2 linked regions of the Actinospica robiniae DSM 44927 genome follow. The protein of the gene in region 1 interacts with the protein of each later gene in a pairwise test. Links are inferred from orthologs where the notes say so. Each region holds a gene or a part of one and is shown on either strand. Other genes may lie near its edges.

Evidence for each region. Proteins that work in one complex are often made in the same cells at the same time.
Region 2: the proteins of rplA (region 1) and thrS interact in binary tests that used the Escherichia coli proteins (3 or more experiments, as listed by UniProt). The link is inferred for Actinospica robiniae DSM 44927 from one-to-one orthologs.

Annotation. Positions count from the first base shown.
Region 1 is NZ_KI632511.1:5,433,687-5,439,674, forward strand. The notes cover bases 1,173-4,131. They hold rplA (50S ribosomal protein L1), read right to left. Parts: upstream 3,030-4,131; coding sequence 2,316-3,029; downstream 1,173-2,315. Other genes in these bases: ACTRO_RS22975 (SCO4651 family lipoprotein), read right to left, coding at 1,252-2,118; rplK (50S ribosomal protein L11), read right to left, coding at 3,130-3,561; nusG (transcription termination/antitermination protein NusG), read right to left, coding at 3,761-4,131. In the rest of the region: rplL (50S ribosomal protein L7/L12), read right to left, coding at 1-260; rplJ (50S ribosomal protein L10), read right to left, coding at 345-866; more of nusG, read right to left, coding at 4,132-4,489; preprotein translocase subunit SecE, read right to left, coding at 4,573-4,860; ACTRO_RS23010 (MFS transporter), read right to left, coding at 5,284-5,988. UniProt on the Escherichia coli protein: One of the primary rRNA binding proteins, it binds very close to the 3'-end of the 23S rRNA. Forms part of the L1 stalk. It is often not seen in high-resolution crystal structures, but can be seen in cryo_EM and 3D reconstruction models.
Region 2 is NZ_KI632511.1:4,215,353-4,220,475, forward strand. What follows is about bases 431-3,330. They hold thrS (threonine--tRNA ligase), read right to left. Parts: upstream 2,939-3,330; coding sequence 923-2,938; downstream 431-922. Other genes in these bases: ACTRO_RS17900 (DUF1684 domain-containing protein), read right to left, coding at 431-597; ACTRO_RS17910 (hypothetical protein), read left to right, coding at 3,165-3,330. Also shown: more of ACTRO_RS17900, read right to left, coding at 1-430; more of ACTRO_RS17910, read left to right, coding at 3,331-4,490; ACTRO_RS17915 (slipin family protein), read left to right, coding at 4,734-5,123. UniProt on the Escherichia coli protein: Catalyzes the attachment of threonine to tRNA(Thr) in a two-step reaction: L-threonine is first activated by ATP to form Thr-AMP and then transferred to the acceptor end of tRNA(Thr). The rate-limiting step is amino acid activation in the presence of tRNA.

The DNA.
Region 1 (5,988 bases):
CCGAGCGAGGTCAGCTCGCGCACGACCTTGATGACCTGGATCTTCTTGTCGCCGGCGGACTCGAGGATGACGTCGAACTCGTCCTGCTCCTCGACCTCGGCGGCGGCCTCGCCGCCACCGGAGGCCTGCACGACGGCGGCGGCCGGGGCGGCGGCCTTGACGTCGAAGACCTCTTCGAACAGCTTGACGAACTCGGAGAGCTCGATCAGCGTCATTTCCTTGAACGACTCAAGCAGCTCGTCGTTGCTCAGCTTCGCCATGATGACTTCCTTTCGGTACTACGAATCGGGGTCGGGCGGCGGTGCACCGTGAGGTGTCGCGCTGCCCGGGGGTTGGACGGCAGCTCAGCCGTTCTGCTCGACCTTCGCGCGCAGGGCGTCCGCGGTGCGGGCGAACTGCGTGAGCGGGGCCTGGAACAGCGCAGCGGCGTTGGCCAGGGACGCCTTCATGGCGCCGGCGGCCTTGGCCAGCAGAACCTCGCGGGACTCGAGGTCGGCGAGCTTGGTGACCTCGGTGGCGGACAGCGGCTTGCCGTCCATCACGCCACCCTTGATCACCAGCAGCGGGTTGGCCTTCGCGAAGTCACGCAGACCCTTGGCGGCCTCGACCGCGTCGCCCTTGATGAAGGCGATCGCGGACGGCCCGGCCAGCAGGTCGTTGAGACCCTCGATGCCGGCCTCGCTGGCCGCACGCTGGGTCAGGGTGTTCTTCACGACGGCGTACTGCGTGTCCGCACCCAGGGCGCGACGCAGCTCCTTGAGCTGCTTCACGGTGAGCCCGCGGTACTCGGTCAGCACGGCCGCGTTGGACTCACGGAACTGAGCCGTGAGCTCCTCGACGGCGGCCTGACGCTCAGCCTTCGCCATGGCCCTCCTTCCGGGACGGTGGTGTGTGAGGACCGTCGGTCCCGCGTATCACGGCGGGCGGAGATGCTGCGGCAACAAGAAAACCCCATGCGCGGGCGCACGGGGTCAGGGCCGACTCGGGCGATCGAGTCGTAAGCTCACCTACATACACCTGCGCGGGCCACCTGCGGTCGCAGGACCTTCGACTGCTCTACGCGAACGCGAGCAGCGACCAGCGGTCATCGGATCGGGTCAAGGCTAACCCGCGGCCCGCACACAGGGCAAATCGCCCGCCCCGCGGTCTCCTCTCCGGCGCCCTCCCCGCCCCGGAACGCGCCTCGAACGCGATCCGGCCCGCGCCGTGAGCGGCGCGGGCCGGATCCTGCGATCATCGGACGGGATCGGATCAGCCGCCCATGCCGATCGAGCCGAGCTTGCCGGTGAGGTCGAAGACCTGGTCCGCCGGCGGCGCGCCGATGTTCACCTTCGCGCCCCAGTCGGACAGGTGCATGTCCATCTTCACCGAGGTGGTGCTCGCCTGCTGCGCGATCTTGATCTCGACCGGCAGCTTGTCCGCGGCGACCCAGAGGTCGATGGCCTCGGACTTGATGCCGGCCGCCTTGAACTCGCTCTGCAGCTGGGCGACCTGATCGGCCGTCAGGTGCGCCTGGCTGCTGCCGAGGGCCAGCACCTGGGCCGAGGTGAGCGTGCCGGAGTAGTGCGTGGCCTGCCGGCCGTCCACCGTCTCCTGGCCCACCTCGCTGACGTCGCCGGTGGCCAGCAGCGCGGACAGCTGCGTGGTCGGGTCGTAGTTCTTGGCCTGACTCAGGATCGTGGAGAGCGAGCCCGCCGAGCCGCCCGCCTTGTCCAGGTCGATCTTCGCCCAGGGCTTGCCCTCCGTCAGCGTGGACAGACCCGGGTACTGCAGGTAGATCGTGGAGCCGACGAGCACGTCACTGATGTTCTGCCCGTCCGCGCCGATGCTCATCGACATCTCCAGCGAGGGGCTGTACTGCTCCTGCGCGCTCAGATCCGCCGTCATCGCGCTCTGCCCGGTGGTGACCATCGTGCCGGTGATCTTCACCGTGTCGGCCTTGCCGGCCTGGTCCATGGCGTCGGCCACCAGTGCGATCGCCGCGCCGTCGCCCTGCGAACCCGTGCCCGGCGCGGGCGCCGCGCTCGAGCCCCCGTGGCTCGAGCATCCCGCCATCGCCAGGGCCGCCAGCGCGACGACGCCCGCACCGATCCCGATCCGCTTGTGCTGCCCGCTCATGTCTCACCCTCCCGTCCCGGCGGCCTTCCAAGCCGCCGGTCGCGTTCTGCTCTCCACAGTAACCAGGGCGGCGGACGGACATGCGCCCTCGGACCGAAACTGTACGAACCTGAGACACATCCCCGGGAAACGCCTCAGGGGCGCCCCGCGAACGGGACGCCCCTGAGGGACGATCAGACCGGGCGAGCGGGGCCGGATCAGGCCTCGTCGTCGCTCAGCAGGCCGCGGGTGCGGTTCGGGTCGACCGGGACGCCCGGGCCCGTGGTGGTGGCGATGGTGACCTTCCGCAGGTACCGGCCCTTCGACGCGGACGGCTTGACCCGGAGGATCTCGTCGAGCGCGGCGGCGTAGTTCTCCACCAGCTGCTCGGTGCTGAACGAGGCCTTGCCGATCACCAGGTGCAGGTTCGAGTGCCGGTCCACCCGGAACTCGATCTTGCCGCCCTTGATGTCGGACACGGCCTTGGCCACGTCCGGGGTGACCGTGCCGGTCTTCGGGTTCGGCATCAGGCCGCGCGGGCCGAGCACCCGGCCGAGTCGGCCGACCTTGCCCATCAGCGCCGGGTCGGCGACGACGGCGTCGAAGTCGAGGAAGCCCTTGGCCACCTCGTCGATCAGCTCGTCACCGCCCACGTGGTCGGCGCCGGCGGCACGGGCCGCCTCCGCGCGCTCACCGGTGGCGAAGACCAGGACCCGGGCGGTCTTACCGGTGCCGTGCGGCAGGATGACGGTCGAGCGGACCATCTGGTCGGCCTTGCGGGGGTCGACCCCGAGGCGGAGGGCGACCTCGACGGTCGCGTCGAACTTGGCCGAGGCGGTGTCCTTGGCCAGCTTCACCGCTTCGAGCGGCGAGTAGAGGGCGTCGCGGTCGATCTTCGCCGCGTTCGCCAGGTAACCCTTGCTGCGCTTCATGAGGTAAACAGCTCCGTTGATTCGTGGAGTTCGTGGTCGTCCGGGCCTGCGCAGGCCCTACCACCCTTGCGTGGCGCGGGATCCGGTCGGATCCGGCGGGTTACTCGGAGATCGTCACGCCCATCGACCGGGCGGTGCCGGCGATGATCTTCTCGGCCGCCGTGATGTCGTTGGCGTTGAGGTCTTCCATCTTCAGCTGGGCGATCTCGCGCACCTGAGCCGGGGTGAGCGAGCCCACCTTGTCCTTGTGCGGGACGCCGCTGCCCTTGTCCAGACCCGCGGCCTTGAGGATCAGCCGCGCGGCCGGCGGGGTCTTGGTGACGAAGGTGAAGGAACGGTCCTCGTAGACCGAGATCTCGACCGGAACGATCTGCCCGCGCTGCGACTCGGTCTCCGCGTTGTAGCGCTTGCAGAACTCCATGATGTTCACGCCGTGCTGGCCCAGCGCGGGGCCGACCGGCGGGGCCGGGTTCGCCATACCGGCCTTGATCTGCAGCTTGATGATCGCTGACAGCTTCTTCTTGGGAGGCATGCTCCGGGGTCCTAACTGCTTGAACAGTGAAAGGGGCCGCGGCCTTGGGCCGCGGAATCGTGCCTCCGGCCGGCGCGCTCGTCGCCACGGGCGCGGGCGGATTCATGGCACAAACGCCAAGAGTACCCGAGCCCGTCACCGCACACCAAAACGTGCGGGGACGGGCTCGGGTACGCGGACGCGGGCCGAGACGGCGGCGCTAGTTCTTCTGGATCTGCGAGAACGAGAGCTCCACGGCCGTCTCCCGGCCGAAGATCTCCACCAGGCCCTTGACCTTCTGCGAGTCGGCGTTGATCTCGTTGATCGTGGCCTGCAGCGTGGCGAACGGCCCGTCGATGATGGTGACCGAGTCGCCCACCTCGAAGTCGAGCACCTTGACCTCGACCGCCGGCTTGGGCGCGCCCGGCTGCACCTCGGCCTCCTCCGGGGCGAGCATCTTGACGACCTCGTCCAGGGTCAGCGGGTACGGGTTGTGCGCGTCGCCGACGAAGCCGGTCACACCGGGCGTGTTGCGCACGACGCCCCACGCCTCGTTCGTCATCTCCATGCGCACGAGCACGTAGCCGGGGAACTTGTTGCGCTTGACCTTCTTGCGCTGGCCGTTCTTGACCTCGATGGCCTCTTCCATCGGGACCTCGATCTGGAAGATCGACTCCTCGGCGTTGAGCGACACCAGGCGGGTCTCGAGGTTCTGCTTGACCCGGTTCTCGTACCCGGCGTACGAGTGCACCACGTACCAGTCACCCGGCAGGCGGCGCAGCGCCTCTCGGTAGTCCTCAGTCGTGCCCGGCTCCTCGGGCTCCGGCACGTCCTCGGCCGCGACCTGCTCCACGTCCTCGGCCGCGACCTGCTCCTGCGGCTCCTCGAGCAGCTCCGAATCCGATTCGTTCATGTCGGACACTACGGCCTCTTCTTCCCTGAAGCTCACACAAAAACCTGGGGGGCGGGCACACCGGGGTGTCCCGCCCCACTTCTGTCTGTCTCCAGAGTAGCCGGAATCGGCAGGGGTGTTCAGCCGAAGACGGCGCTGACGGCGTGCGTGACACCGAAGTCGAAGGCGGCCACCAGGCCGATGATCACCGCGACGAAGACGACCACCACGCTGGTGTAGGTGAACAGCTCGCTGCGGGTCGGCCACACGACCTTGCGCAGCTCAGCGATGATCTGCCGGACGAACAGGGCCGGGCTGGTGCGCTTGCGCCGCGGGGAGGACGAGCCGCCGGCGGCACGACGGGCCTTGGCCCGGCGCTTGGCCGCCTTGCGCTGTGCGCGCGTCTGCTTGACGACGGCGTCCTCGATCTCCTCTTCGCCGTCGGAAACGCCGTCCACTTCCTCGTCGGCGTTGCTGCGCGTCTGGCTCACGTGTCTACCTCACTGCTCAGTCTCGGCACGCTCTTGGCGGTGCAACGCACAGCGTACGACGCACAACCGCGCCAGGGCTACCTCCGAGCGGAGAAGACCTGGCGCGGCTGTGAAAGTCCGCAGGGCCCGCGAGAGGTCCACTGATATGAACCTTTCGTACGCCGTGCTGTGCAGGGCCCCGGAGAGGTTCTGTGACTTGAACCCCTCCCGGGGACCGCTTGCGTGCAGGGCCGGAGGGACTTGAACCCCCAACCCCCGGTTTTGGAGACCGGTGCTCTGCCAATTGAGCTACGACCCTAGGTGAGATCGCTCTGCACTGGCGAGCAGTCTAACGGGTTCCATGGTCCGCCGTCGAATGCCTTACCCGGCCGAGGCCGCAGCGCGCCGGGGCAGGGCCCAGATCGTGGCCGAGGCGACGAGCAGAACGGCGGCTCCGATGTAGACCGCGGGGATCACGCCGTTGACGAAATGCTGCTGCGCGCTGAGCGTCGCGGTGGGGCCGTAGCCGCCCCGGGCGGCGAAGACGGCGCCCATCACGGCCACGCCGAGCACACCGCCGAACTCGCGGATGGCGTTGTTCACGCCGGAGGCGATGCCCTCCTGCTCCCGCCGCACCGAGCCGAGAACCAGGTTGGCGATCGGCGCGAAGAACAGGCCGTTGCCGATGCCGCCGAGCACCAGTCCGGGGACGAGGTGGCTGTACGGCGTGTCCACGCCCAGGGCGGAGGCGAGCCAGGCCAGGCCGGCGGCCTGGCAGAGCAGGCCGACGCCGACGAGGGTGCGGCCGCCGATCCGGTCGGACAGGGCGCCTGCGATGGGCGCGGCCAGCATCGGCACGGCCGTCCACGGCAGCGCCCGCACGCCGGAGGCCAGCGGAGAGAGCCCGTCGACGTCCTGGAAGAGCTGGATGAGGAAGAAGACCGAGCCGAACATGCCGAAGAACATCAGCATCGAGGCCACGTTCACGAGGCTGAAGGAGCGGCCGCGGAAGAGCCGGAGCGGCAGCATCGGCTCCGGGATGCGCGCCTCCCGGGCGAGGAATCCGCCGGTCACCGCCGCGCCGAG
Region 2 (5,123 bases), 1.2 Mb from region 1 along the record:
CGTGGTCGGATCGGCGAAGACGATCCAGAGGCCGCCGTCGGCGGTCAGCGCCGCGGCGAACTCGTGGCGTCCGTCCTCGAGTTCGAACTCGACGGTGCCGTCGAGGCCGAGCCCGCGGGCCACGCCGTCGACGTTGACCACCTTCTCGACGCGCGGTCCGTCGTACGGGCGGAACGTGGCGGGCACGGCCCAGTTCGGGTCGTAGTCGAACACCTCGAGGCCGTCGAAGGCCTTAAGCGTCGCCGCGTTCGCATCGTAGACGCGCAGGGCAGCGACGCCTTCGCGCTCGATCGGGACGAGGAGGATGTCGTAGTCGGGCGCGCTGACCTTGTCGGGGTGCTCGGCGGTGTCCGGGTACAGCGTGACCGTGCCGTCGACGGGCTCGCCGCGCAGCACAAGGCCGTGCTCGGCCTTTGCGGTAAGGATGACTGAGGCTCCGTCGGGACCAGCGCTCCACAGGACCGGCTCGCCCTCGACGATCGGGGCGGGGGTCTCGTCGAGCCAGTGTGTGCCCGTGAGAGCGAGCACGCCGTGTGGCGCGCGCAGTTTCGCCTCGCGCTCAGTTCGCCACTGCTGCCAGTTCTCGGCCTCGCTCACGTGTCCCCGCTTCTTGTCGTCACTGGTTCGGCCGCAGCTGACCGGCGGTCCGGCGGATACAACCGCCACGCGGGCTCGCGTGTTCCCTAAGCGCAGGCTCGCGTGTTCCGGGGCACCGGATTGGGAGCCGGAGGGAGATCGCCGCCGAGACAGCGGCGCCGTGCGGAGTGGACGTCGGGAGCGTGAAGCAGTGCGTCGCCGCACCGGGATCGTTTCTCGATCTCCGGTGCGGCGATGCAGCAGCACACAAGTCACGCGCGCTCAGGCCGCGCGACGGCGAGCGCCCACGTGCCGCCGAGGCGGCAGCCCGGCACTTGCCGCCAGGTCAGTCGTTGCGGCGGGAGCGGACCACTTCGACGATCTCGGCGACGGCCTCGTCGACCGGGATGCCGTTCTTCTGCGAGCCGTCGCGGTAACGGAAGGAGACGGCGCCCTTGGTGACGTCCTCCTCGCCCGCGATGAGCATGAACGGCACCTTGGCCTTCTGGGCGTTGCGGATCTTCTTCTGCATGCGGTCGTCCGAGGCGTCGACCTCGACCCGGACGCCCTGGGCGCGCAGCTTCGCGGCGACGTCGCGGAGGTACGGGATGTGGGCGTCGGTGATCGGGATCGTGGTGACCTGGACCGGGGCGAGCCAGGCGGGGAAGGCGCCGGCGTAGTGCTCGAGGAGCACGGCGAAGAAGCGCTCGATGGAGCCGAACAGGGCGCGGTGGATCATCACCGGCTGGTGGTCGGCGCCGTCGGAGCCCTTGTAGGCCAGGTCGAACAGGCCGGGCTCCATGAAGTCGAGCTGGATCGTCGACATCTGCCAGGTGCGGCCGATCGCGTCCTTGGCCTGGACCGAGATCTTCGGGCCGTAGAACGCGGCGCCGCCCGGGTCGTCGACGAGGTCGAGGCCGCGCTTGAGCGCGACCTGGCGCAGCGTCTCGGTGGCTTCGGCCCACGCCTCGTCGGTGCCGATCGACTTCTCCGGGTCCCGGGTGGAGAGCTCCAGGTAGAAGTCGTTCAAGCCGTAGTCGCGCAGCAGGTCGAGGACGAACGTCAGAAGGCTGTCGAGCTCCTCGGCCATCTGGTCGCGGGTGCAGTAGATGTGCGCGTCGTCCTGGGTGAAGCCGCGGGCGCGGGTCAGGCCGTGGACGACGCCCGACTTCTCGTAGCGGTAGACCGTGCCGAACTCGAACAGGCGCAGCGGCAGCTCCCGATACGACCGCCCGCGCGAGCGGAAGATCAGGTTGTGCATCGGGCAGTTCATCGGCTTCAGGTAGTAGTCCACGCCCTCGTCGAGCTGCATGGGCGGGTACATACCCTCCTTGTACCAGTCCAGGTGGCCGGAGAGCTCGAACAGCGTGCCCTTGGTCGCGTGCGGGGTGTAGGCGAACTCGTAGCCGGCCTCGATGTGCCGCTGGCGCGAGTACTGCTCCATCTCGTTGCGGATGATCGCGCCCTTGGGGTGGAACACCGCGAGGCCCGAGCCGATCTCGGTCGGGAAGGAGAACAGGTCGAGTTCGGTGCCGAGCTTGCGGTGGTCGCGCTTCTCGGCCTCGGCGAGGAAGTCCAGGTGGGCCTTGAGCGCGTCCTTCGACTCCCAGGCGGTGCCGTAGATCCGCTGGAGCTGCGGGTTCTTCTCGCTGCCGCGCCAGTAGGCGGCGGCGGAGCGCATCAGCTTGAACGCCGGGATGTTGCGCGTGGTGGGCAGGTGCGGACCGCGGCACAGGTCCTTCCAGCACAGCTCGCCCGACTTCGGGTCGAGGTTGTCGTAGATGGTCAGCTCGCCGCCGCCCACCTCGACGTTCGCGCCGTCGTCCGTGGTCACGTCGCCGCCGGAGCCCTTGAGGCCGATCAGCTCGAGCTTGAACGGCTCGCCGGCCAGCTCCTGGCGCGCGGCGGCGTCGGTGACCGGGCGGCGGGAGAAACGCTGGCCCTGCTTGACGATCGCCTGCATGCGCTGCTCGATCGTCTTCAGGTCCTCGGGGGTGAACGGGCGCCCGACCTGGAAGTCGTAGTAGAAGCCGTCCCGGATCGGCGGGCCGATGCCGAGCTTGGCCTCCGGGAAGACCTCCTGCACGGCCTGGGCCATGACGTGCGCGGTCGAGTGGCGCAGGATCGCCCGGCCGTCCTCGGAATCGATCGCGACCGGCTCGATCGCGTCGCCCTCGGCGAGCTCGCGGTCGAGGTCGACCAGGAACGGCTCGGTCGCGTCGGCACGCAGGCGGGCGGCGATGTTGGAACGGTCGCCGGCGAACACCTCGGCGAACAGCTGGCCGATCGTCGTGCCCGTCGTGACCGTCCGCTCTTCCCGCTGGTCGGGTAGGCGGTCGATGGTCACACGGATCTCGGACACCGTGGCACTCCTGCTCTCTCGAAAAGCTCTTCGGCACCGCTCCTGCGGTGGCCTAGCACGATGGTACCGAGCCGGGGGCCGGGGCCATGCATGCCACCGACCCCGGCGACCCCGCTCAAACCCGCCCAAGAGATCGTCCGTCGTGCGGGGTGGGCGCCGAGAGCGACCCGTCCAGTCTTTCCCGCCGCGTCGCCTGACGTTCACTTAGTGCGATTACCTTGTCACCGTGGCCACCACTGTCGCGCAGCCGGGCTGGTCTGCGCCCGCGGCTCCTTCGGCTCGTCCTACGCCGCCGAACCGCGCCACTCCGACGCGGGTGCGGCTGATCGCGACGTTGCTCACTGTCGCGCTCCTCGCCCTGATGGCAGTGACAGCGGCGGCGTTCCTGCAGGCCCGAGCGCGGGCGCAGACGGTGACCTCGCGGGCGGCAACGGCCGCGACGGCGGGGGACCTCTACTTCGCACTGGCCGATCTGGACGCCGAGGCGGCGCGGCTGGTGATGCTGGGGGACGGGGATTTCCAGACCGCGGGCGACGGCGTCTTCGCCGGGAACCACCTCAGTGCTCTGAGCGCGTACAACGCGAGGACGGCGCAGGTCGACGCGGACCTGCAGGCTCTGGCGGGGGCGCCCGGCGTTGACACTTCGGCGCTGGCCGGGGACGTGACGCAGTACCGGTCGATAGCTGACGCGGCGATCGGGCTCGACGAGTACCCCGGTGCCTTCGCGGGCTCGCCGACGCAGACCGCCGTCGGCTACTACGGCCGGGCGGAGACGTTGATGCGCAACGTCGTCCTGGTCGCGGCGGCGCAACTGCGCGACCGAACGGTGTCCGCATCGACGTCGGCCGCCGCTGCTGCGCACACGTGGGCTCTGGTCGGATTGATCGGGACTTCGGTTCTGGGCGTCGCGACGGCGGGGGCGCTGATCGTCGCCCAGCGCGCCTTCGCCAGGTGGTACCGCCGGCGGCTCAACCCGGCTCTGCTGGCCGCCACGGCGGTCACCGTCGCCCTGCTGGGAGGCGCGGCGGTGGCGCTCACCGCCGCATCGCAGGACGCGAGTGTGGCGGGCGGGCGGCTGACGGCGTATCTGCAGGTGGTCGACACCCGCGCCGACAGCTACGACACGGACGGCGCGGCCGTGCGCAGTGTGCTGATGCCGTTCCTGGACTGGAACATCGTCACCCAGAAGACTCGGGCCGTCGACGAGGATCTCAAGGGTCTGGGATCCGCCGCGACGGATTCGGCGAAGCTGTGGAACGCCGGTCCCGACGCCGACTACGCCACCATCCATACGGACGTCGTCGACGGCGATGTCGCGGACGCGCTTTCGGTGGAGACGGGGACAGCCCGGCACGAGGACGCGTTCGACTTCTTCGATTACGACCTCGGTCTGCAGAACCTCTCCGCGGCGCGACTGGCCTCGTTCCAACAGGCATCCGACGGACTGACGGCAGACCTGGGGCCGTGGCTGTGGCTGCCGTGGGCGATGGCGGGCGCGGCGCTGCTGCTGGTGGGGCTGGGGATAAGGCCACGGCTGGCGGAATACCGCTAAGCGAGGGCACCGAAGCCGCTGAGCCGTGTTGGTCACGCACGGTCACCGACGTCGGAACGGCGATCAGCGGACGATCGGCGAGCCCCGACATCACCCCTGACCTGGGCACGACCGTTCGGCGCGGGGAGAGACGGGGTCGGCGCGGTGCGCGCGGCGTCATGTACAGGGCTCGCGACGAAGAGCTACGATCAGAACACACGTACGTACACGAATCCTGTGCCTTCTCGCAAAGGAGCGAGTGCCATGGTGGGCTTGGACATCGCGCTCGCGGTCATCGTCCTCGGGGGGCTCGTCGGACGCCCTCGCTTCCGGATCGTGCGGCAGTTCGAGCGCGGGGTCGTGTTCCGCTGGGGGCGGGTGCTCGGGCGGCCGCGCGAGGCGGGGATCGCGGTGCTGCGGCCGTTCTCGGACAAGATGGTGCGCGTCAACACCCAGATCATCACGGCTCCGGTGCCGGCGCAGGAGGGCATCACCCGGGACAACGTCACGGTGCGGGTGGACGCGGTCGTCTACTACCGCGTGATGGACCCGGTGAAGGCCCTGATAGAGGTCCAGGACTTCTCCTTCGCGATGATCCAGGTCGCGCAGACCTCGCTGCGCTCGATCATCGGCAAGTCCGAGCTCGACGAGCTG